3 regions of the Methylosinus sp. is20ea genome follow, and region 2 is predicted to be linked to each of the others. Evidence: predicted binding sites of a transcription regulator. Region 2 holds the regulator's gene; each other region holds the start of a gene.
The links. The regulator PhoB, encoded in region 2, activates phosphate uptake and scavenging genes when phosphate is short. The targets are predictions, from matches to a motif close to TGTCATNNANCTGTCAT.

Region 1 (7,875 bases), 1.9 Mb from region 2:
TCGACTTCTATGACGGCGGCGGTCTCGATATGACCTGCCTCGGCATGGCCGAATGCGACGAGCAGGGCAATGTGAACACCAGCCGTTTCGGCGGACGCCTCAACGGCTGCGGCGGCTTCATCAACATCAGCCAGAACGCCCGCAGCGTGGTGTTCGCCGGCACGTTCACGGCTGGCGGTCTCGATGTCGCGATCGAGAACGGCGAGGTCAAAATCCTCAAGGAAGGCCGCGCGCGGAAGTTTCTGAAATTCGTCGAGCAGGTGACCTTCAGCGGCAAATATGCGCAAAAGCGCGAGCAGCCGGTGATCTATGTCACCGAACGCTGCGTCTTCCAGCTGACGAAGGAAGGTCTCGAGCTCATCGAGGTCGCGCCGGGCATAGACATAGAGCGGGATATTCTTCCGCATATGGACTTCAAGCCGATCGTCAAGCATCCGATCCTGATGGACAAGCGCATCTTCGTCGACGAGCCGATGGGATTGATCTCCGATCTGCTCAATCTCGATCTGCAGGATCGCGTGAGCTATGACGCCGATCGCAATATTCAGTTCCTCAATCTCGAGGGCTGGAGCGCGCGCTCCAAGCGCGACATAGACGATCTGCGCAAAATGCTGATCGACGCTTGCCAGACGATCGGCAAGCGCGTCAATCAGGTCGTCAATCTCGACAATTTCCGCATCAGCGAACATCTCTACGATTACTATGCGGAGATGATCCAATATATGCTCGAGAATTATTATGTGACGACGACGCGCTACACGACGAGCGCCTTTCTGCGGCTGAAGCTGAAGGAGGCGCTGAGCAAGCGCGGCATCGCTCCGCATGTCTTCGAGCGCAAGGAGGACGCGCACAGCTTCCTCGAGGTGATCGGCGAAGGCTGAACGAAAACGAAGGAGCGCGAAGCCCCCTCCCCGACACTCCTCCGCATCGCGGGAGAGGGAGCTGGCTCCGCGCTGCCTCGGGGGGCTCGCGTAACGTCGGCCGCCCCCTCTCCCGCGGAGCGGGCTATCGGATTCACACATAGCGAAACCCAGCGGCTGTCATGGCCGGGCTTGTCCCGGCAATCCACGCCAAGCAGCTGAGAAATTTGAGGAAATCGCCGGATTTCGGCTTGCGTCGGGCGGGTTTGTGGCAGGGCCAGGTAGAGGTCGCCGGAACTTCGACATCACGCCAACCATCCGAGAAGCCTCGGCGCGTTGGCGTGGATGGCCGGGACGAGCCCGGCCATGACGTCGTGGGCGCGAGGATATGTGCATTCGATAGCGCGAAGCGGGGGAGGGTGAGGGAGGGGCCAGCCCGGCGCGCGCCGCTTCCGCTGCGCTTCGACATTCGGACTAGGCGCCGAACGCTCTCGATTCCGGCGCGCATTGCGCTACAATCTGCGAAATGTCGCGCCCTTCCTCCGCAGATTACGCCATCACGCCGCAGATCCTGCTGCGCGCCTATTCGATCGGCCTGTTTCCCATGGCCGAGAACGCCGAAGAGGAGCAGCTCTTCTGGGTGGACCCGCAAGAGCGCGCCATTTTCCCGCTCGACGCCTTCAAGGTCTCGCGCTCGCTCGCCAAGACGATCCGCTCCGATCGTTTCGAGGTCAGGGTCGATACGGATTTCGACGCGGTCATCGATGCTTGCGCCGCCTCCGCGCCCAAGCGCGAGAACACTTGGATCAACGCCGAGATCAGGCGCCTATACCGTGAGCTGTTCGACATGGGCTTCGCCCATACGGTCGAATGCTGGCGGGAGGGCAGGCTCGTCGGCGGCCTCTATGGCGTCTCCATGCGCGCGGCCTTTTTCGGCGAGAGCATGTTTCACCGCGAGACCGACGCCTCCAAAGTGGCGCTGGCGCATCTCGTCGCGCGGCTCGTCAAGGGCGGCTTCCGCCTGCTCGACACGCAATTCATCACGACGCATCTCGCCTCGCTGGGCGCGGTCGAGATCAGCCGCGACGCCTATCACGGCCTTTTGGAAGAGGCGCTGACCGCCCCGGCGCGATTCGCGGCCTGGCCGGACAATGCGCCCGTCCCCGGCCGCGAGATCGTCGCGATCCTGCGCCCCGAGGCGGAGATCAAAACGGAAATGGCGAAGGCGCCGTAGCAGGGGCCGGCGCCGACTGAGCCGGCTGCTTCTTTTTCTTCTTCTTGGGCTTTTCGGCCGGCGGCGCGGCTGCGGGGTCGGCTCCGTCCGGCGTCTTCGCGCCCTCGGGAGGGACCGAATCGCGCGGTCCGATCGGCGCGGCCTCGACCGGAACGGGCGCGACCGGCTCCACCTTGCGGGAGCGGGAGCGCTTTTTCTCGGGCGGAGCGGCCGCGGCGGGAGCGCCCGTCGCCGCGGCGGGATCGGCCGCCGGCGCCTGGACGATCTCCTTGCCGCCGCGACAATCGACGAGCCAGACGTCATAGACCGGATGCTCGACACCATGCAGGCCGGGGCTCGCCGCGAACATCCAGCCGGAGAAAATCCGCTTGGCGTCGTTTTTCCCAGTGTCCTGCTCGTCGACCTCGACGAAGCTCGTGGTCTGCGGCGCCTCGGTCTGCGGCCGCGTGTTGCAGACGCGCGGCGTCACCTGAAGCGAGCCGAATTGCACGGTCTCGTCGATGGCGACGTCGAAATTGATGATTCGACCGGTCGTCTTGTCGAGCCCGGCGAAGATGGCTGTCGGATTGCGAATGGGATCGGCCGAGGCCGCGCCGAGACCGGCGAGCATCGCGGCTCCGGACAAAGCGAAACGGAGGCGGAAGGGGCGGGAGATCATATCGGGTCGGTTTCCGATCTCTGGCTCGGGCCGGCCGCCCGCGCCTCATGCGCCGTCGTTGAATAGGAAGAGCGTGGCGGATCGATGGTCGCGGGCGACGCCGCGACCCGCGTTCACATCAGGGCTCGGGGGTCCAGGCCTGATAATCCCCGCCCGCCTTGGCGCGGACGCCTTCCGCCAGGATCGAGCCCGGAGGGTGATAGGCGGCGGAGGTGCCGGTCAGATTGGGGCGATAGGGCAGCTCCCATTCCTTCGGCTGGTAGGTCTCCTGCGTCGGCGGCGTGTCGACGATGTGATGCAGCCAGCCATACCAGCCGGGCGGCGTCGCCGAGCCCTCGGCATAGCCCTTGTAGATGACCCAGCGGCGCTCGAAGCCCAGCGCCTTGTCGATCTTGCCGCCGCGGCGGCGGTAATAGACGTTGCCGAACTCATCCGTCCCGACGCGCTCGCCATAGAGCAGCGTCCAGAGGCCGGTGCTGAGCGTCGCCCGATTCCACCAAGTGAAGAAGCGAATGATGTAGGACATGTCGGAAGCGTCCATCCCATGTTTGCGTGGCTCCTTATTGCGTCAAGACGGCGCAATGTCCAGTCGGGCGCGCCGCTCGGTCCCCCCGCGGCGATGCGCGACCTTTGCTTTTGGCGACGGTTCGTGGAAAAGGAGATATGTGACAGAATAACGACAGCCGCCGCGCCCTCGAAAGCGCACCGTAGAGAGCTGAAAATATTTGCTTTCGGCTCACGCGGGAGAAGAGCGTCGCGTCGAATTCCAAAGGGGCGGCCGCATGATTTCCAAAGGTTCGAGACTTATTCTTCACGCCGCGCTGGCGGCGATCCTTTCCGTGGGGAGCGCGCGCGCGCTCGACATTTCCGGCGCCGGAGCGACTTTTCCCCTGCCCGTCTACGCCAAATGGGCGCAGAGCTATTCCAAGGAGACCGGCAATCGGGTCAATTATCAGTCGATCGGCTCGGGCGGCGGCATCCGCCAGATCAAGGCGCGGACCGTCACTTTCGGCGCCTCCGACCAGCCGTTGTCCGCCAAGGAGCTCGACGCCGCCGGGCTCATCCAATGGCCGCAGGTCGTCGGCGGCGTCACGCCCGTCGTCAATATAGACGGCGTCACATCCGGCGGGCTGGTTCTCGACGGGACGACGCTCGCCCGCATTTTTCTCGGCGAGATCAAGGTGTGGGACGATCCGGCGATCCGCGCGCTCAATCCGAAAATCTCGCTGTCCGCGACTCCGATCGTCGTCGTGCATCGCTCGGATGGCTCGGGCACCACTTTCTGCTTCACCGATTATCTGTCCCGCGTCTCGGCGGATTGGAAGGCCAAGGTCGGCGAGAACGTCGCCGTGGAATGGCCGCTCGGCCTCGGCGCCAAGGGCAATGAGGGCGTCGCCAATAATGTCGCCAACTCCAAAGGCGCGATCGGCTATGTCGAATACGCCTACGCCAAGCAGAACAAGCTCGCCGCCGTCAGCCTGATGAACCGCGACGGCAAGATCGTCGCGCCGGGCAAGGAGAGCTTCGAGGCCGCGGCCGCCGCCGCCGATTGGGAGAGCGCGCCGGGATTTTTCCGCCTGCTCACCGAGCAGCCGGGCGCGGACTCCTGGCCGATCGCCGCCGCGACTTTCATCCTGCTGCCCAAGCAGCCGCAGGACGCCACTGCGGCGCTCGCAGCGCTGAAATTCTTCGATTGGGCCTTCTCCAAGGGCGCCGCAGCAGCCGAGGAGCTCGATTTCGAGCCTATGCCGGCCTCGGTAGTGGCGCTCATCCGCAAGAGCTGGGCGGCCAATGTGAAGGATGCGAATGGAAAACCGCTGATGAATTGACCATAAAGACGGGAGGGCCGACGCTCGGCCCTTTCATCGAGGGGGAGGCCGAATGGCGCAGACGATCTCCGCGAGATGCTGCGTCGTCGGCGGCGGCCCGGCGGGGCTGATGGCGGGCTTTCTGCTCGCCCGCGCCGGCGTCGAGACGATCGTCCTGGAAAAGCACGCAGATTTCCTTCGCGATTTCCGCGGCGACACGATCCACCCCTCGACGCTCCAACTGATGTTCGAGCTCGGCCTGCTCGACGCTTTTTTGAAGCTGCCGCATCGCAAAGCGTTTCAGGTCTCCGCCTGGGTGGGAAGCCGCAAATTCGTCGTCGCCGATTTCCGGCGCCTGCCGACCTTGTGCAAATTCGTCGCCTTCATGCCGCAGTGGGATTTTCTCGACTTCATCGCCGGCGAGGCGAAGAAGCTGCCGAATTTCCGCCTGCTGATGAAGACCGCCGCCGATGGCCTCATCGAGGAGGACGGCCGCGTCACCGGCGTGCGCGCGTCGGGGCCGGAGGGAGCGATCGAGATTCGCGCCGATCTCACGATCGCCGCGGACGGACGGACCTCGCTGCTGCGCGAAGAGGCCGGCCTCGCGGTGGAGGATTTCGGCGCGCCGATGGATGTGCTGTGGTTCAAGCTGCGGCGCGCGGCGGATGATCCGGAGGAGACATTCGGCCGCGCCGCGCCGGGCCGCATGGTCGCGATGATCGAGCGCGGCGCCTATTGGCAGATCGGCTATGTCATCCCCAAAGGCGGCGCCGAGGCGCTGAGGCGTCGGCCGCTCGACGAATTTCGCGACGCCATCGCCGATAGCGTTCCCTTTCTCGCCGATCGGGTCGAGGATCTGCAAGACTGGGAGGACGTCAATCTACTCACCGTGCAGGTGAATCGGCTGACGAAATGGAGCCGGCCCGGCCTGCTCTGCATCGGCGACGCCGCCCATGCGATGTCCCCGGTCGGCGGCGTCGGCATCAATCTCGCGATCCAGGATGCGGTGGCGACCGCCAATCTGCTCGCCGAAAGGCTGCGCGGGGGGACGCTGCGCGACGAGGATGTCGGGGCGGTCCAAAGGCGCCGGGAGCTTCCGGCGCGAGTCACGCAGCGGTTGCAGCTGTTCATTCAGAATCGGGTGATTCGCAGCGTGCTCGCCGCGGACGCGCCGTTCGAGCCGCCGCTGGCGCTGCGTCTTCTGGACGTGTTCCCGGTTCTACGGCAGTTGCCGGCGCGATTGATCGGCATGGGCGTGCGGCCGGAGCATGTCAATTCATCGCGCGGATGAACGCGCCGAAGGCCCGCGGCCCGTCGCCGGTCTTGACCTTGGCCACGACCTTCAGGCTGTCGGCGGCGATCGACCAGAACTCATTGGTGAACCAATTGGCGACATAGATCGTCTTGCCGTCGCGGCTCGCCCCTATGCCTTCCGGATATTCGCCGACCTTCACCTGCGCCACTGGCGCGAAGCTCGTCAGATCGAAGACGCTCACCGCCTCGGCATATTGGTCGGTGACGAAGCCCCTGCCCTGCGCCAGCGCCACGCAATAGGGCCGCTTGCCGACCTTCACCGTGGCGATCACGCGCCGCGTCGAAAGGTCGATGACGCTGACATCGTCCGATTCGACATTGGCGGTGTAGGCGCGCTCACCCTTGGCGTCGATGGTGACGCCGAAAGGATGGCGGCCGACCTCCAGCTCCCCGCGCTTCTCGAAAGAGGCGGCGTCGACAAAGGCGATTTTATTGGCGTCACGAATCGCGACGAGGATCGTCTTGCCGTCCGGCGTCACCGCGACGCCCGAGGGGGTGGAGCCGACTTTCGCCGTCGCGACGACGCCCGAATCGGGATCGACCGCGAAAAGCCGCTGCTCATACATGTCGGCGACATAGACGCGGCCGCCGTCCGGCGCGACAGCGAGGCCGAGCGGGCCGCCCTCGAGCGGGATTTTGCGCAGCACGCGGCGCGCGCGCGTGTCGACGACGGAGAGAAATTTGCCTTCGGGACTCGTCACATAGGCGCGGGCGCCGTCAGTGGAGACGGCGACGCCCGCCGGCTTGCCGCCGATCGGCAGGGTCGCGGCCGGCGCCATAGTCGCAAGATCGACGATGGTGAGATCGCCGCTGCCCTGATTGGTGACGAAAGCCTCGTCTGCTTCCGCCGGCGCGGCGAGAGCGAGCCCGAGAAGGGCGGCGCGCGCCGCCCTCCCCCAGGATTTGGAGATCACTTGCCTTCGACCTTGGCCTTCAGAGAAGCGAGGCCGGCCTTGTAGAGATCGGTCACCGCCTTCAGCGCCGCCTCGTCGGAGAGCTCCGGCGGCGGGTCGTTGTTCGGGAAACCGCGGTAGAAGGCCCCCTTCCATTCCACGACGCTCTTGTCGCCCTGCGGCTTCACCGTCAGCGTCGACGAATAATTGTTCACCGGCAGGATCTTCACATCGACCTTCTCGATGCGATAGGCGAGCGAGAAATCCTTGGCGTCATATTTGGTGAGCAGCTCGTCGATCTCGCCGCCATTCTTCAGCGTGAGGTGTCGGGTCGCCTTGTCGGGCGTGTTGTCGCCCGTCCCTTCCGTCTTGGCGACGGGGGGAAGCCAGCTCAAATCCTGGAAATTGCCGACAATGGCCCAAACCTTCTCCGCCGGGGCGGCGATCTCGATCGTCTCCGTCACCTTCTGGCGGGAGGGGCCGTGGGCCAGAGCGGCCGACGAGGCCAGAGCGGCGAGCGACAAGCAGGCCAGGAACCCCCGGCGCGCGACGACGAATGACATGAGTAACCTCCTGAAGGCCTTTTGGCGCCTATTGCCCCGGCGCCGCCGGCGCGCAACTAACTCCTCGGCGCCCCGCCGCGTCAAGACGAGGAAAGTCGACCGGGAGAATCATCCCGATCGCCCGCCCCCTTGCCGAAAATGGCGCACGCGTCGACCCCGACAGCCGAGCCCGAGTCGGCTTCTCCCCATAATCCACGACTTTTGGCAACATATTGTCAGTAATTTAATTTCTCACACTATATATTGATAGCGACTTGACGACGTTCTCGGAGTGACGCACTCTTGGAGTGTCACCTATGACGCAGCGGCGGAAGATCGAAGAGGCCCGGCATCGCGCCCCTGAGGGGCGGCGTTCGTCTCATCGCTCGTCCGCGCTGCGCGCCTTGTCGCGGCGGCGGCCCTCTCTTCGCGACCAGGTTGGTATCTGCGTTTCCCACGTAGAGTCCCGGACAAGCGAGCTTTCCACACGGCCGACGCCATCGGCCGCGCGCGGTTTCGCGCGCATATTTTTCGAGGAATAGGACGAGATGAAGATCGACCGACGC
Region 2 (7,875 bases):
GGCCTCACCCAATGGCCGCAGGTGATCGGCGGCATCGTGCCGGTCATCAATCTGGATGGCGTCGCCTCCGGCGATCTCGTCCTCGACGGCAAGACGCTCGGCGCCATCTTCCTCGGCGAGATCAAGAGCTGGGACGACGCCGCGATCAAGAAGCTGAACCCGAAGGCCAAGCTGCCGTCGGCCGCGATCGCCGTCGTGCATCGTTCGGACGGATCGGGCACCACCTTCAACTTCACCAATTATTTGTCCAAGGTCAGCGCGGACTGGAAGTCCAAGGTCGGCGAGAACGCCTCGGTCGAATGGCCGGTCGGCATCGGCGCCAAGGGCAATGAGGGCGTCGCCAACAATGTCGCCAACACCAAGGGCGCCATCGGCTATGTCGAATACGCCTATGCCAAGCAGAACAAGCTGAACTTCACCAAGCTCGTCAACAAGGACGGCAAGACCGTCGCCCCGACGACGCCGACCTTCCAGGCCGCGGCCTCCAACGCCGATTGGGCCAACGCGCCGGGCTTCTATCAGATCCTCACCGACCAGCCGGGCGCGCAGTCCTGGCCGATCACCGCCGCCACCTTCATCCTGCTGCCCAAGGCGCCGCAGGACACGGCCGCGGCCGGCGAGGCGCTGAAATTCTTCAGCTGGGCCTTCGCCAAGGGGAATAAGGCGGCCGAGGAGCTCGACTATATCCCGCTGCCGGCCAATGTCGTGACTCTGATCAAGAAGAGCTGGACCGCCAATGTGAAGGATGCGAGCGGCAAGCCGCTGGCGTCGATCAACTAAGCGCATCGTCGATACGCGCCGGCGAAATTCCCGATGGAATATTTCGCCGGCGCCCCTCGACGCGAGACGCATGAGAGCCACGGATGGCTAAATGCCGCGAAACGACCGCCCGAGGACGAACTCCGCCCGCTTCCTTTCGACGCGGCGCCCCCACGGCGCAGTGAGTTCACCAAAGACCTGCGCTATGACCTCAGATGAAAAATCCGCCTTCGGGAGCGCGCGATGGAAGCCGGCTTCACCCGCCAAACGAGAGACAATAGCGTGTCGGACCTAGCAATCGTAGAAGCGCAGCCCCGCGCCGCCGAAGTCGACCGCGGGAAAGTTCTCGGCCGCATGGCCCTGTTCGACTTCTTCTTCCACAATCTGACGCGCGCCTCGGCGATTCTCGTGCTGCTGATCCTCGGCGGCGTGATCTTCTCGCTGATCTATGGCTCGCTGCCGGCCATCAAGGCCTTCGGCTTCGGTTTTCTGACGACCGAGTCCTGGAATCCGGTCACCGAGAAATTCGGCGCGGTCGCGCCCATCTACGGAACTGTGGTGACATCGGCCATCGCCATGATCATCGCCGTGCCGCTCGGGCTCGGCATCGCCATTTTCCTCACCGAGCTCTGCCCCCATGCGCTGCGCCGCCCGATCGGCGTCGCCATAGAGCTGCTCGCCGGCATTCCGTCGATCATCTACGGCATTTGGGGCCTGTTCGTGCTCGCGCCCTTCCTGCAGCAGCATGTGCAGCCGGCGCTGATCTCCCTCACCGGCGACATTCCCGTGCTGTCGAACCTGTTCGCCGGCCCGCCCTATGGCATCGGCATGCTGACGGCGGGCTTCATCCTGGCGATCATGGTGCTGCCCTTCATCACCTCCATCTCGCGGGACGTGTTCGACACCGTGCCGCCGATGCTGAAGGAGGCGGCCTCGGGCATAGGCTGCACGACCTGGGAAGTCATGCGCTATGTGGTGATCCCCTATACGCGCGTCGGCGTCATCGGCGGCGTGATGCTCGGCCTCGGCCGCGCGCTCGGCGAGACGATGGCCGTGACCTTCGTCATCGGCAACGCGCATAAGGTGTCGAGCTCGCTGCTCGCGCCCGGCACGACCATCTCGGCGACGATCGCCAATGAATTCACCGAGGCGGTCGGCGATCTCTACACCTCCGCGCTGATCGAGCTCGGCCTCATCCTCTTCGTCATCACCTTCTTCGTGCTGGCGGCGGCGCGCTTCATGCTGATGCGCATCGAGCAGAAATCGGGAGCCTGACCCTTGTCCATCTCCGCCTCCCGCCGCCGCACCAACGCGCTCGCCACGACGCTGTGCTGGACCGGCACGGTCTTCGGCCTCGCTTGGCTGGTGCTGATCCTCGGCGCGCTGATCTATGAGGGCGCGCGCGGCCTCACGCCGGCCGTCTTCACCGAGATGACGCCGCCGCCCGGCTCCACCGGCGGCCTGCTCAACGCCATCGCCGGCTCGCTGGTGATGACGACGATCGGCGTGCTGCTCGGCACGCCGCTCGGAATGCTCGCCGGCACCTATATGGCCGAATATGGCCGCTATTCGAAGCTCAGCATGGTCGTGCGCTTCATCAACGACATTCTGCTCAGCGCGCCCTCCATCGTCATCGGCCTCTTCGTCTATACGGTGGTGGTGGCGCAGGTCGGGCATTTCTCCGGCATCGCCGGCGCTCTGGCGCTCGCCGTGCTGGTCGTGCCCGTCGTGGTGCGCACCACGGAGGACATGCTGCTGCTGGTGCCGAGCCCGCTGCGCGAGGCGGCGGCGGCGCTCGGCCTGCCGCGCTCGCATATGCTGCTGCGCGTCGCCTATCGCGCGGCGAAATCGGGCATCATCACCGGCGTGCTGCTGGCCATCGCGCGCGTCTCCGGCGAGACCGCGCCCCTGCTGTTCACCTCGCTGAACAATCAGTTCTGGAGCACGGATCTCAATGCGCCGGTCTCCAGCCTGCCCGTCGTCATCTTCCAATTCGCGCTCTCGCCCTACAAGGATTGGCAGCAGCTCGCCTGGACCGGCGCTCTGCTCGTCACCATCGCCGTCCTTCTGCTCTCCATCACCGCGCGTGCGCTCAGCAGCCAGGGAAAACAACAATGACCGCCATGCCGGTTGTCGAAGCCACTATTCCAACCAAGGTCTCGGTTCGTGATCTGGACTTTTATTACGGCCAGTCGCGCGCGCTGAAATCGATCTCGCTGCCGCTCTACACCAATAAGGTGACGGCCTTCATCGGCCCGTCTGGCTGCGGCAAATCGACTCTGCTGCGCATATTGAACCGCATGTACGACCTCTATCCGCGGCAGCGCGCCGAGGGCGAGGTGCTGCTCGACGGCGAGAATATTCTGGATTCGCGCATCGACCTCAACCTGCTGCGCTCGCGCGTCGGCATGGTGTTTCAGAAGCCGACGCCCTTCCCCATGTCGATCTACGACAATATCGCCTTCGGCATACGCCTCTACGAGAAGCTCTCGCGCAGCGAGCTCGACGGGCGCGTCGAGGCGGCGCTGCGTGGCGCGGCGTTGTGGGACGAGGTGCGCGACAAGCTGAATACGAGCGGCCTCGGCCTCTCGGGCGGCCAGCAGCAGCGCCTGTGCATCGCCCGCACCGTCGCCATTCAGCCGGAGGTGATCCTGTTCGACGAGCCCTGCTCGGCGCTGGACCCGATCTCGACGGCGAAGATCGAGGAGCTCATCGACGAATTGTCGGAGCGCTACACGATCGCCATCGTCACCCACAATATGCAGCAGGCGGCGCGCGTCTCCGATTTCACCGCCTTCATGTATCTCGGCGATCTCGTCGAATTCGGCGAGACGAACAATCTGTTCACCGCGCCGCAGAACAAAAAGACGCAGGACTATATCACCGGCCGCTTCGGCTGAGCGCGCTACGCGCACGAGGAATATGAGACATGAGCGAACATATCGTCAGCTCCTATGACCGCGACCTCGAAGTGCTCGGCCGCCGAATCGCCGAGATGGGGGGCATCGCCGAAAAAATGCTCGCCGAAGCCATGGATGCGCTCGCCAATTTCGACATTGAGCTCGCCCATCGCGTCGTCGCCACCGATCAGCGCCTCGACGCGCTGCAGCGCGAGATAGAGGAGAACGCCATCCTCACCATCGCGCGGCGGCAGCCGCTGGCCATCGATCTGCGCGAATGCATCGCCGCGATGCGCATCGCCGCCGATCTCGAGCGCGTCGGCGATCTCGCCAAGAGCATCGCCAAGCGCACGGTGAAAATCCTCTCCGAGGCGCGCGTGCCCCGCGCCATCATCGGGCTGAAGACCATGGCCGAAGTGGCGGCCATGCAATTGAAGGACGTGCTCGACGCCTACGCCCAGCGCGATGTCGAACGCGCCCGCGCCGTCTGGACGAACGACAGCGAGCTCGACGCGCTCGAAGATTCGGTGTTCCGCGATCTCCTGACCTTCATGATGGAGGACCCGCGCAACATCTCCTTCTGCACGCATCTGCTGTTCTGCTCGAAGAACATAGAGCGCATCGGCGATCATACGACCAATATCGCCGAAACGATCGTCTATCTCGTCACTGGCGAGGCGATGCCGACCGACCGTCCGAAGGGAAAGTCGACGATCCTCGGCGCCAGCGCGGCAACGGATGAGCCCACGCAATGAACGAGATACGCGTCGCAACGCCGCGCGATGCGCCGCACGACCGCGCGCCGCGCATTCTCGTCGTCGAGGACGAGGCGGCGCTCGCGCTGCTGCTCGCCTATAATCTCGAATCCGAGGGCTTCCAGGTCGAGCATGTGGAGCGCGGCGACGAGGCGGAAATCCGCCTCGCCGAATCCGTGCCCGATCTCGTCATTCTCGACTGGATGCTGCCCGGCGTCTCGGGGCTGGAGATCTGCCGGCGGCTGCGCGCCCGCGACGACACGCGCACCATGCCGATCATCATGCTCACCGCGCGCGGCGACGAGAACGAGCGGGTGCGCGGCCTCTCCGTCGGGGCCGATGATTATGTGGTGAAGCCCTTCTCGACGCCGGAGCTGATGGCGCGCGTTCACGCTCTGCTGCGCCGCGCGCGGCCGGAGCGCGTGGCGACGCGGCTCGTCGCCGGCGACATAGACCTCGACCGCGAGACGCGGCGCGTGAAGCGCGGCGGGCGCGAGATTCATCTCGGGCCGACGGAATTCCGCCTGCTCGAATATCTGATGGAAAAGCCCGGCCGCGTCTTCTCGCGCGCGCAATTGCTGGACAGCGTGTGGGGGCTCTCGGCGGAGATCGACGAGCGCACCGTCGACGTGCATGTCGGGCGTCTGCGCAAGGCGATCATCCGCGGCCGCGAGAAAGACCCGATCCGCACCGTGCGCGGCACCGGCTATTCCTTCGACGAGACCTTTGGGAGGAGCTAGGCTCTTCCCAAAGGCCGTCAGAATTGAAGTTCCGGAAATCTCTTCTTTATCTCAGGTATCGCAGTCGACAGGAAGCACTCTACGATCCCAAATATGCTGATGAGTTTTTCCTCTTTCCTATCCGTCGTAATGCGCAGATATGTGGGGCAGAGGTTCGTATCGTTGTCTAAAAAAACTCTTCTATGATCGTGGTGAACATTTCCGAAAATAAAACGACGGGTATGAACCAAGTAGTTGAGGGCATCCCAATAATTTTCCTCCAAAACTCCTTCCGGATGCTCCGAAAGCTCAATCAGCAGTCGTCCTGCACTTGGAAATTTTGTGCCGTAAAGTCCACAAAGCTCATTGACCCTTCGCGCATGGAAAGCGAACTCAAAAACCTCAATGATTATTTGTTCAATATACGGTTTTGACCATTCGCTCGGAAAAACAGAACTCGCAAACGCAAACAGGTGAAGCGCCTTCTCGCGCGCCAAACAAATGTGAATTTCCGCGAGTCTGCGTTCAACGAGCTCCATCGTTGAGTCTCCTTTTAATCAATGACATGTTGAATACGCGTCAATTGAATGAGGTGAAAAGCTCCTCGCGCACCCGGCATCGCTGCGCGCCAAAGGCCGGGACACGGAAGCCCTTCTACGAGCGCCCCGCCAGCTCCGCTGCGCGATAACCCGACCTTATCGCCCCTTCGATCGTCGCCGGCAGGCCCGTCGCGGTCCAATCGCCGGCGAGGAAGAGATTGCGCCAGCGCGTCACAGCGCCGGGGCGGCGCTCCTGCTGCGCCGGCGTCGCGGCGAAGGTGGCGCGCTTCTCCTTCACGATCTGCCATTGCGGCAGCGCGGCCGGCAGGCCGGTGGCGGCGGCGACCTCGGCCCATATGCGCTCGGCGAGGCTCTCGCGCGGCTCGTCTATCAGCCGATCGGCGCCGCTGATCGTCACCGAGAGGCGGTCCTCGAAAGCGAACAGCCATTCGGTGAGCGAGCCGATCATGCCGAGCAGCGCCGGCTGGCCGGGCGGCGGCGCGATCTTGAAATGCGCATTGACGATGCCGCGGAAATCATCCGGCGCCACGAGCCCCGGCAGCAGCTCCTGCGCCGCCCAGGGCGGAACCGCGAGCGCGACCCGATCATTCTCGCCGAGCGCGATTTTCTCATCGCCGAAATCGAGCGCCACGGCGCGCTCATCGGCAAACTCGATTCCCCTCAGCCGTGCAGCGAAACGCGGACCGGCGCCACGCGCGGCGAGCCTCGTCAGCGCCGGCTCGATGAAAGCTGTCCCGAGCCCGCGCCGCGCGACCAGCGGACGACAGGCGGCGCCGCCGGCGGCGAGCGTCTCGCGCAGCACGGCGGCGGCGAGAGCGGCGGAGGACTCGCGCGGCTCCGTATTGAGCGCGGAGAGCAGAACCGGACCCCACAGCCGCTCATAGAGCGCGCCGGAGCAATTCATCGCCTCGCCGATCGTCGCGCCCTTTTTGGCAAGGAGAATGCCGATCGCGCCGAGATAATCGCCGGGCGACGTGCCGGGGACGCGGCGATCGCGCACGAAAATCCACCAGGGCAGGCGCGAGGAATTGGGCCTCATGCGCCAGCGCGTTCCGTCGCGCGTGTCGAGAAAATCGAAGGCGCACTCCTTCGGCCCCACCAACTCGCCGACCGAGCCGATGCGTCGCGCATAATCCAGCGCGGCGGCATTGCCGGAGAGCAGAAGATGATTGCCATTGTCTATGGTGAGATCGAGGCTGGAATCATAATAGGAGCGGCAGCGCCCGCCCGCCATGCGCGCGGCTTCATAGAGCGCGACGCCGCGGCCCTCGTCGGTCAGGCGAATGGCGCAGGAGAGGCCGGCGAGACCCGCGCCGACAATATGCGTGGTTCCGGTCACGTCAGCGCGAATCTGAGCAGGGCCAGCAGGACTTTCGTCCGCGAGGCGGAGACGGGCTCGCGCGGCGGCGCAAAGCCGCGCGCCACCAGACGATCGAGAACGGAGCGATAGGCTGTCGCCATCAGATAAGGCGCCTTCACCGCGCGCTGCGGCGAGACGCGCATGAGAAGCTCCGATTCCGCATAATGCTTGCGCGCGCGCTCGGCCACCGCCGCGCAGACATCAGGCAGGCCCGGATGCGTCAACACCGCGCCACGCGCGAAATTCGTGACGCCGGCCGCCTCCAGCGCCTCGCGGGGCAGATAGAGGCGCCCACGCGCCTCGTCCTCGTCGAGATCGCGCAGAATATTGGTGAGCTGCAAGGCGCGGCCCATGTGATAGGCGAGCATGCGCGCTTTGGTCGGCAGCGCGCCGCGGGCGCTATCCGCCTCGTCGGCGAGGCCGAAAACGCGCACGGAGAGCCGCCCCACGGCGCTCGCGACATGATCGCAATAGAGGTCGAGCCGATCCCATTCCGGCGCGCGAATATCCTCGACCACATCCATGGCCATGCCATCGATGACCGCCTCGAAATCGCCGCGCTCGAGACCGAAGCGGCGCACCGGCCGCGCCAGATCGGCGCAACGCTGATGCGTGCGGCCGGCGTAGAGCGCGTCGAGATCGCGCCGCCAATCATCGAGCTGGGAAAGGCGAAGGGCGCGGTCGCCCTCTTCGTCCGCTATGTCGTCGACGGCGCGGCAGAAGCCGTAGATCGCATACATGGCGTCGCGCCGCTCGGGCTCGAGGATGCGCATGGCGAGATAGAAGGAGCTTTTCGCGGCGACCCGCGGCGCCTCGGGAGCG
Region 3 (7,875 bases), 810 kb from region 2:
ACGTTCTGAACATCGCCCCAGGAAACCGGGCCGCTCACGATCGAGGGGCTGGAGAAATCACGATCCGTGAGAATGAAGGCGGGCTTTCGCGCCTGGATCAGCTGCCAGAGCGCGGCCAGCGCGCAGAGACCGAAAAAGGCGAGAACCAGCGCGCCGGCCGCGACGCCATGACGTTCGTCCGGGTGAAGCGTCATGAAGACGCCTCCCGCAGTGAAGGCCAGACTACCGACGAAGATCAGCAAAAGCTTTTTGGTCGCACGCCGAATCTCGACGTGCGTGGAATGTTCGGCTGTCATGGAAATACACCCGCCGCTATATAGAGATGACGTCGGCGTAAGCTTAGCCGAAATATCTCGGGCTGCCTAGACGGCGGACTCGCAGTCTCGTCAATCCTGCGACAGCGGCTCGCCCTCTTCGCGCGGCGTCGGCAGCGGCTCCAGCGGCGGCTCGCCGCGGGCGCGCTGCGCGGCGCGCTCCAGCATCTGCATGAAGGCGTCTATGTCCTCTTCGCGCGTGCGGTGATTGAAGATCGCCGCGCGGATCGTCGGATGGCCGTCGAGCAGCGTCAGCGACGGCGCCGCCTCGCCGCTCTCATGCAGCTCCATCACGATCTCGCGATTGAGCCGTCCCGCCTCGTCGTCGTCCTTCACGCCGAAGCAGACGACATTGAGCGCCACCGGCGCGCGCATCTCGAAAGTGCTGGACGCTTCGATATGGCTGCGCAACCGCTGCGCCAGCGCGCAGCTCTTCTCTATGCAGGCGCCGAGTCGCTCCGCGCCGAAGACTTCTATGGTGAACCAGGTCTTCAGCGCGCGAAAGCCGCGCGAGAGATCGGCGCCGAGATCGCAAGGCCAAATCTCGCCCGCCGCCAGCCCGCGCGGCGCGCGCGTCAGATAGGCGGCGTTGGCGGCGAAGGCGCGGCGATGCGCCTCCGGATCGCGCACCAGGAAGAAGCCCGCGTCATAGGGCACATGCAGCCATTTGTGGAAATCGAAGGCGACGGAGTCGGCGCGCTCGAGGCCCTTCACCAGCGGCTTCAGCGCCGGCGACAAAACGGCCAGCGCACCGAAGGCGCCGTCTATGTGGAACCAGAGGTCTTCCGCCTTCGCAATGTCGGCGAGCGCGTCGAGATCGTCGATCGCGCCCGTGTCGACCGAGCCCGCCGTGCCGACGACGAGAAACGGATGCAGCCCCGCGGCGCGATCCTCGGCAATCGCGCGCTTCAGCGCGTCCACGCACAGCGAGTGGGCGCTGTCCGACTCGATGAGCCGCAAATGGCGCGCGCCGAGGCCGGCGAGCTCCATCGCCTGCCGCACGCAATTATGCGCCTCGCGCGAGGCATAGGCGACGAGTTGCTCCTCGAGCGCCTTCAGCCCGTTCTTGCGCACATTCTTCTCGCCGAGCGCATGTTCGCGCGCGACCAGCAGCGACAGGAAATTGGCGATCGACGTGCCGGTGACGAAGACGCCGGAAGCGTCCGCCGGAAAGCCGAAAGCCTCCGCCATCCAGGCGGCGATCTGCCGCTCGACATCGAGCGCGATGTGATTGCGGCCGCCGCAATTGGAGTTGAGCCCGGCGGCGAGCATTTCCGCCACCATGCCGACGGGCGTGCCGGCCCCCTGCGCCCAGCCCATGAACAGCGGATGGATATTGCCATTGGCGTAAGGCTGGATGAAGCGCTCGAAATCCGCGAGCGCAGCCGAAAGCCCCCGCCCTTCGGCCGGCAGCGGGCGCCGGAAGCGCTCGCGCGCCTCCGCTGAGGGCTCGCGCCAGACCGGCCGCTCGCGCAGCGTCGCGAGATGGTCGATCATCTGGTCGAGCGCGCGATGGCTCTCGGCGCGAAACGCCTCCCAATCCGTCGGATCGAGATCCGCGGGCGAGGCGTCGGCGGGCGCGCCGATCGGCTTCGGCGGCCGCTGTGAATGGTTCATTCCCGCTTCATCCCCGGGAGCTTCGTAAGTGGGACAGGACTAATCAGCTTTCGCGCTGCGAAGCAATATCGCCGCCGGGAGCGGCGGCGCCCCCCGCCCTCGCCTTCAAGGGCGAGGACCGGCCAGAGATCGCCGGAGGGATTCGACGGCGAAGACTCCGGGAGGGCGTCATCCCCTCCCGCTCGCCTCCGCTATCGAATGCGCACATTCTCCTCGCCCCGCGACGTCATGGCCGGGCTCGTCCCGGCCATCCACGCCAGCACGGCGAGGCGTCTCGAAATTTAGCGTGACGCCGAAGCTCCAGCGGCGCCCGCCATGAGATGAAATCCGTCGATCTGGAGCGCTTTCCTTTGGTTTCTCAGCAGCTTGGCGTGGATGGCCAGGACGAGCCCGGCCATGACGGCCGCAGTGTTTCGTGAAGTGTGAATCCGATCGCGCTCGCCTCCAGCGGGAGGCAGGGCTAGGCGAGCGTCAGCTCGACCGTCCCGACGCCCTCGATCTCGCCGGCCACATGGTCTCCCGAGACGATCGGCCCGACGCCGGCCGGCGTGCCGGTGAAAATGAGATCGCCCGCCTCGAGCCGCACGAAGCCGGACAGAATCGCCACGATCTCCGCGACGCTCCAGATCATCTCGGAGAGATCGGCGTCCTGCCGCACAGCGCCATTCACGGCGAGGCTGATGCGGCCCTTGCCCGGATGGCCGATGCGCTCGGCCGCGGCCAGCGCGCCCAGCGGCGCCGAATTGTCGAAGCCCTTGGAGAGGTCCCATGGGCGGCCAGCCTTGCGCGCCTCGCTCTGCAGATCGCGGCGGGTGAGGTCGATCCCCGCCCCATAGCCGAACACATGGGCGAGCGCATCCGCGCGGGCGATATCCGCCCCGCCGCGGCCGATCGCCGCGACCAGCTCGATCTCATGGTGCAGATCGGAGGTTCGCGGCGGATAGGGGATGGTCGCGCCGCTGGCGACCACCGCATCCGCCGGCTTGGAAAAGAAGCAGGGCTGCTCGCGCGAGGGGTCCTTGCCCATTTCCCGCGCATGGGCGGCATAATTCTGCCCGACGCAGAAAATGCGCCGCACCGGAAAGCGCCACGACTCTCCCGCGATCGAAAGCGCAGCCGGCGCCGGCGGCGGAAACAAAAATGCGCTCACTGCGAAACCTCTCGCTTCACTCCGCGGCGGACGCGGCGCGAGCGTCGCGGCGCCGTCATAACTGTGAGAGACTGACCATCTATCGGAGCGATGTCAAAAACACATCGTTTCGAGGATATTTCATGATTGAGCTTCTGTCCCGCGCGTCTTGCGCCGCGTCATGCGCTTTGATCTGCGCCGCTTTGCTCGCGCCTCTGCCCGCCGCCGCCTCTCCGGATGACGGCCCGCATCGTCCCATCGTCATCGGCCATCGCGGCGCCGGCGGCTATGTGCCGGAGCATACGCTCGAATCCTACGCTCTGGCGATCGAGCTCGGCGCCGATTTCATCGAGCCGGACCTCGTCTCGACCAAGGACGGCGTGCTGATCGCCCGCCACGAGCCGAACATCATCGCCACCACCAATGTCGCGAGCCTGCCGCAATTTTCCGGCCGCAAGCGCAAGGCGGTAATCGACGGCGCCGAGCAGGAAGGCTATTTCGTCAGCGACTTCACCTGGGAAGAGATCAAGCAGATCGGCGCCGTCCAGGCCTTCGCCGAACGCGACCCGGACTTCAACGGGCGCTTCCGCATTCCGAGCTTCGACGAGATCATCGAGCTCGCCAAGCGCAAGAGCCGCGATGAAGGCCGCGTCATCGGCGTCTATCCCGAGACCAAGCATCCGACCTATCATCAGTGGCTGGGCCTGCCGCTCGAGGATCGCCTGCTCGCCGTGCTGACGCGCCACGGCTGGAACCACCACAGCGCTCCGGTCTTCATCCAGAGTTTCGAGCAGGCCAATCTGAAATATTTGCGCAAGAAGACGACGGTGCGGCTGATCCAGCTCGTCGACGCCAATGACGTCAATCCGGACGGCTCGCTCGATTTCACGCCGCCCTATGATCGGCCCTTCGATTGGACCGTCGCCGGACGCCAGGGCAAATTCGCCGATCTGCTGAAGCCCGCTGGCCTCGCCGAGGTCCGCACCTATGCCGATGGCGTCGGACCGTGGAAGACCTATCTCATCAGCTCCGCCTGCATAAAGATCGTCGCCAACGCCTGCGCCGACGCCAATGGCGACGGGCTCGTCGACGAGGCGGATCGCAAGCTGCTGGCGCCGACCTCGGTCGTCGCCGACGCGCATGCGGCCGGCCTGCTCGTGCATCCCTACACATTCCGCAATGAGCAGCGCCGCCTCGCCAGCGATTACAAAGGCGTTCCGGTCAATGAATATCTGACCTTCTATAAGCTCGGCGTCGACGGCCTGTTCAGCGATTTCGCCGATACGGCGGTGACGGCGCGCTCGCTGTGGGCGCTGAAGACCGACCCCGATGCGGCCAAATGTCTGGTCAAAGGCCTCTATGGCCATGACGCCGCCTGCCGCGGCCTGCGCTGGCTCAACGCCAATTGAGATCGATGCGGACGGCGGTTCGGCGCTGTCGTCCGCACATTCTCACAAATAGCTCAGCCACCAATCGCGGCGACGCCGCTTGACGCCCGCGAACCAGACGCAGGCGGGATAGATCGCCGCCATGATCAGCATCCACATGACATAGGCGCCGGCGAGGCCGAGGCCGTAATTCTCGGGCGGCGGGCCGCCGCTCTCGAGGCCCTTCAGATCGACGCCCTTGGCGAGGGCGACGACGAGAGCGGCGACGAGAATGACATAGAGATGCAGCACATAGGCGAAGAGCGGAACGCGGCCGAATGTGGCCAGCACGCGCCCCACGGCGCCGTCCGCCCGCTCCAACGCCGGCAGCAGCAGAAGCCCGCCGCCGAGCGTCACCAGCGTGTAGTGTAGCGAGGGCGGATATTTGCTGACATTGAGGAAGGAGAGCGCCGTTCTGACGCCGTCCGGATAGGTCAGCCAGAGCCGCATGTCGCCATAGACGCCGGCGAAGCGCAACACGACGAAGCCCGCGAGAAAGGCGAGGCCGAGCGCGACGAGCCCCCGCATCCGACGCTCATGCGGCCATAGGAAGATCGGCGCGAGCCCATAGCCGAGCGCTATGACGCCGATCCAGGGCAGCACGGGATAATAGACCTGGCCGCTGAGGCCGAAAGGCAGCGGCCCTTTCTCATGCAGCACATTCCAGAAGGGCGCGAAACCGCCCAATTGCGCCGCGTGAACGCCATCGAAGAGATTATGCAGAACGAGGATTGCCGCGCCGATCGCCAGCACGCCGCGCGTCGGCAGGAAGATGAGCGCCGAAAGCGCGATCATGCCGCAGCCGATCGCCCATAGGGTTCCGAGCTCTATCGCGCCCGAGCCGACCGTCCACACCGGGCTGATGACGAAAATATCGAGCAGGATCAGCCACAGGCCGCGCGTCCACAGAAAGCGCGCGCGGGCGCCGCGATCCTCGAGCGAGAGCCCGTGCAGATAGGCGGAGACGCCGGCGAGAAAGGTGAAGGTCGGCGCGCAAAAATGCGTGACGAAGCGCGTGAGAAACAGCGCCGGATAGCTGTGATCGAGATTGGTGGGATCGAAGCGCAGCGCGTCGGCGTCGAAGAAATCGCGCACATGATCGAGCGCCATGACGATGATGACGAGCCCACGCAGGCGATCGATGGAGAGGAGACGCGTTCCCGCGGGAAGCGTGACGGCTTCGCGCTCGGCGGTTGCGACAAACTCCATCGTATCGGTCATGACGTTTTTCTCCGATCGCCGACGGGGAAAAGGGAGAGCGCGTCCGCCGCGCTAATCGAAATCGGCCGGGTCGAGCTCCCGCAGCGTGCGGCAGAATTCGCAGGTCACGCCGATGCGGCCATTGTCGCCGATCATGTCACGGCGGTCCTGCGCCGTGAAGCTGCGCAGGAGATTGACGATGCGCTCCGTCGAGCAGCGACAGGCCTCCACGACGGGCCGCGTCGGATAGACCGTCACGCCGCGCTCATGGAACAGCGAATAGAGCAGGCGCTCGCCCGAAAAGCCGGGATCGACCAGCTCGTGATCCTGCGTCGTCGCCGCCAGCGACAGACCCTCGACCCAAGCGTCGTCTTCGTCTTTGTCGTCTTCGTCGTCTTCCCGCAGGCCCGCGCCCCCGGGCGCGTCGCCGGGGTCGAGATCGCGCAGGCGCAGCGGCGTCTCCGGCAAATATTGCAGCAGCAATCCGCCGGCGCGCCAGCTGCGCCCGGCGGGCGTCACGCTCTCGGCGACGGCGAGCCGCACATAGCTCGGAATCTGCTCGGACTGGCGGAAATAGCGATGCGCCGCCTCGGCGAAGCCGTCGCCCTCCAGCGGCACCACGCCCTGATAGCGCGCGGCGTCGCGGTCGCGCTCCATGGTCAGCGCAAGATGGCCCTGGCCGAGCAGCGCGCCCGGGCTCATGCCCGCGATCATGCGGCTCTCGTCATAGCGCGCGAAGCCGCGCAGCTTTCCCGGCGCGTCGAAATCGACGACGATCATATCGACCGGCCCGTCGCTGCGCGTCTGCAATTGAAAGCGCCCATGCGACTCGATGAGCGAGCCGAGCAGCGCCGTCAGCGCCGCCGCCTCGCCGAGCAGGCGCGCGACGGACGGCGGATAATCATAATGGGTGAGGATGGAATTGACCGCCGGCCCGAGCCGCACCAGCCGCCCGCGCAGATCGAGCGGCTCGACGGCGAAGGGGAGCAGGCTGTCGTCCTCGGCGAGGGGCGACGCCGGCCGGGCGTTGGCCTCGTCCGCCCGCCTGATCATGGCGAGCCCACTCCGAACACCCAGGCCAGCACGCCCTTTTGCGCATGAAGGCGGTTCTCGGCCTCGTCGAAGACGACCGATTGCGGGCCGTCGATGACATCGTCGGTCACTTCCTCGCCGCGATGCGCCGGCAGGCAGTGCATGAAGATCGCGTCCTTATCGGCCGCCGCCATCAGCTTCGCATTCACCTGGAAAGGCGAGAGCAGCGCATGGCGGCGCGCCTCCTCCTCCTCGTCGCCCATCGACACCCAGCAGTCGGAGATGACCGCGTCGGCGCCGGCGACGGCCTCGAAAGGATCGGCGGTCAGATTCATCCGTACGCCATTGGCGCGCGTCCAGGCGACGAGCTCGTCGCCGGGCGAGAATTCCTTCGGCGTCGCGACATTGATGGTGAAGTCGAAGGGCTTGGCCGCATGGACCCAGCTCGCCAGCACATTATTGGCGTCGCCGGTCCAGGCCACCGTGCGCCCCTTTATGGGGCCGCGATGCTCCTCGAAGGTCAGCACATCGGCCATCACCTGGCAGGGATGCGAGAGCTTGGTGAGCCCATTGACCACCGGCACGCTGGAAAAGCGGGCGAGCTCGGTGAGATCGTCATGCGAGAGAATGCGGATGACGATGGCGTCGACGAAGCGCGACAGCACGCGGGCGGTGTCCGCTATGGTCTCGCCGCGGCCGAGCTGCATCTCCTGTCCCGTCAGCATGATCGTCTCGCCGCCGAGCTCGCGCATGGCGAGATCGAAGGAGACGCGCGTGCGGGTCGACGGCTTGTCGAAGATCATCGCCAGCGTCTTGCCGGCCAGCGGCTGGAAGCTCGAGCGCGCGCCGCGCACACGCTTGGCCTTGATGGCGGCGGCGGTGTCGAGAATGCGTCGCAGCTCGGTCGGCGCGATCTCGGAAATATCGAGAAAATGACGGACGCCCGTCAGCGGCGCATGGGCGGTCATCGCGCCGCTCCCGCGCTCGCGAGCTTCACGCAGGCGGCGTCGAGCCGGCGCGCCGCCTCGGCCAGCTCGCTCTCGCCCACGATGAGCGGCGGCAGCAGGCGCACGACATTGTCGCTCGCGGGAATGGTCAAGAGCTTGGCCTCGCGCGCCGCGGCGGCGAATTCGGCGTTGGAAACGCGCGTCTTCAA

Region 1: pstS (phosphate ABC transporter substrate-binding protein PstS) is a predicted target of PhoB. The motif match lies at 3,418-3,434, and genes of this name have one in related genera.
Region 3: AC6IY7_RS09730 (glycerophosphodiester phosphodiesterase) is a predicted target of PhoB. The motif match lies at 3,124-3,140, and genes of this name have one in related genera.

Annotation. Positions count from the first base shown of each region.
Region 1 covers NZ_AP046088.1:3,469,969-3,477,843, reverse strand. The annotation lists gene AC6IY7_RS16195 (acyl CoA:acetate/3-ketoacid CoA transferase) at 1-881, shown strand, start outside; gene aat (leucyl/phenylalanyl-tRNA--protein transferase) at 1,387-2,094, shown strand; gene AC6IY7_RS16185 (DUF2155 domain-containing protein) at 2,066-2,704, opposite strand; gene AC6IY7_RS16180 (NADH:ubiquinone oxidoreductase subunit NDUFA12) at 2,871-3,278, opposite strand; gene pstS (phosphate ABC transporter substrate-binding protein PstS) at 3,535-4,581, shown strand; gene AC6IY7_RS16170 (FAD-dependent oxidoreductase) at 4,634-5,851, shown strand; gene AC6IY7_RS16165 (YncE family protein) at 5,832-6,788, opposite strand; gene AC6IY7_RS16160 (SRPBCC family protein) at 6,785-7,330, opposite strand; gene AC6IY7_RS16155 (vitamin B12-dependent ribonucleotide reductase) at 7,858-7,875, shown strand, end outside.
Region 2 covers NZ_AP046088.1:1,327,608-1,335,482, forward strand. The annotation lists gene pstS (phosphate ABC transporter substrate-binding protein PstS) at 1-780, shown strand, start outside; gene pstC (phosphate ABC transporter permease subunit PstC) at 1,114-2,034, shown strand; gene pstA (phosphate ABC transporter permease PstA) at 2,038-2,877, shown strand; gene pstB (phosphate ABC transporter ATP-binding protein PstB) at 2,874-3,659, shown strand; gene phoU (phosphate signaling complex protein PhoU) at 3,689-4,414, shown strand; gene phoB (phosphate regulon transcriptional regulator PhoB) at 4,411-5,154, shown strand; gene AC6IY7_RS06120 (hypothetical protein) at 5,172-5,672, opposite strand; gene hpnE (hydroxysqualene dehydroxylase HpnE) at 5,788-7,032, opposite strand; gene hpnD (presqualene diphosphate synthase HpnD) at 7,029-7,875, opposite strand, start outside.
Region 3 covers NZ_AP046088.1:2,134,020-2,141,894, reverse strand. The annotation lists gene AC6IY7_RS09745 (rhomboid family intramembrane serine protease) at 1-296, opposite strand, end outside; gene AC6IY7_RS09740 (pyridoxal phosphate-dependent decarboxylase family protein) at 387-1,931, opposite strand; gene AC6IY7_RS09735 (fumarylacetoacetate hydrolase family protein) at 2,392-3,081, opposite strand; gene AC6IY7_RS09730 (glycerophosphodiester phosphodiesterase) at 3,204-4,469, shown strand; gene AC6IY7_RS09725 (acetyltransferase domain-containing protein) at 4,512-5,708, opposite strand; gene AC6IY7_RS09720 (Hsp33 family molecular chaperone) at 5,760-6,740, opposite strand; gene argF (ornithine carbamoyltransferase) at 6,737-7,687, opposite strand; gene AC6IY7_RS09710 (aspartate aminotransferase family protein) at 7,684-7,875, opposite strand, start outside.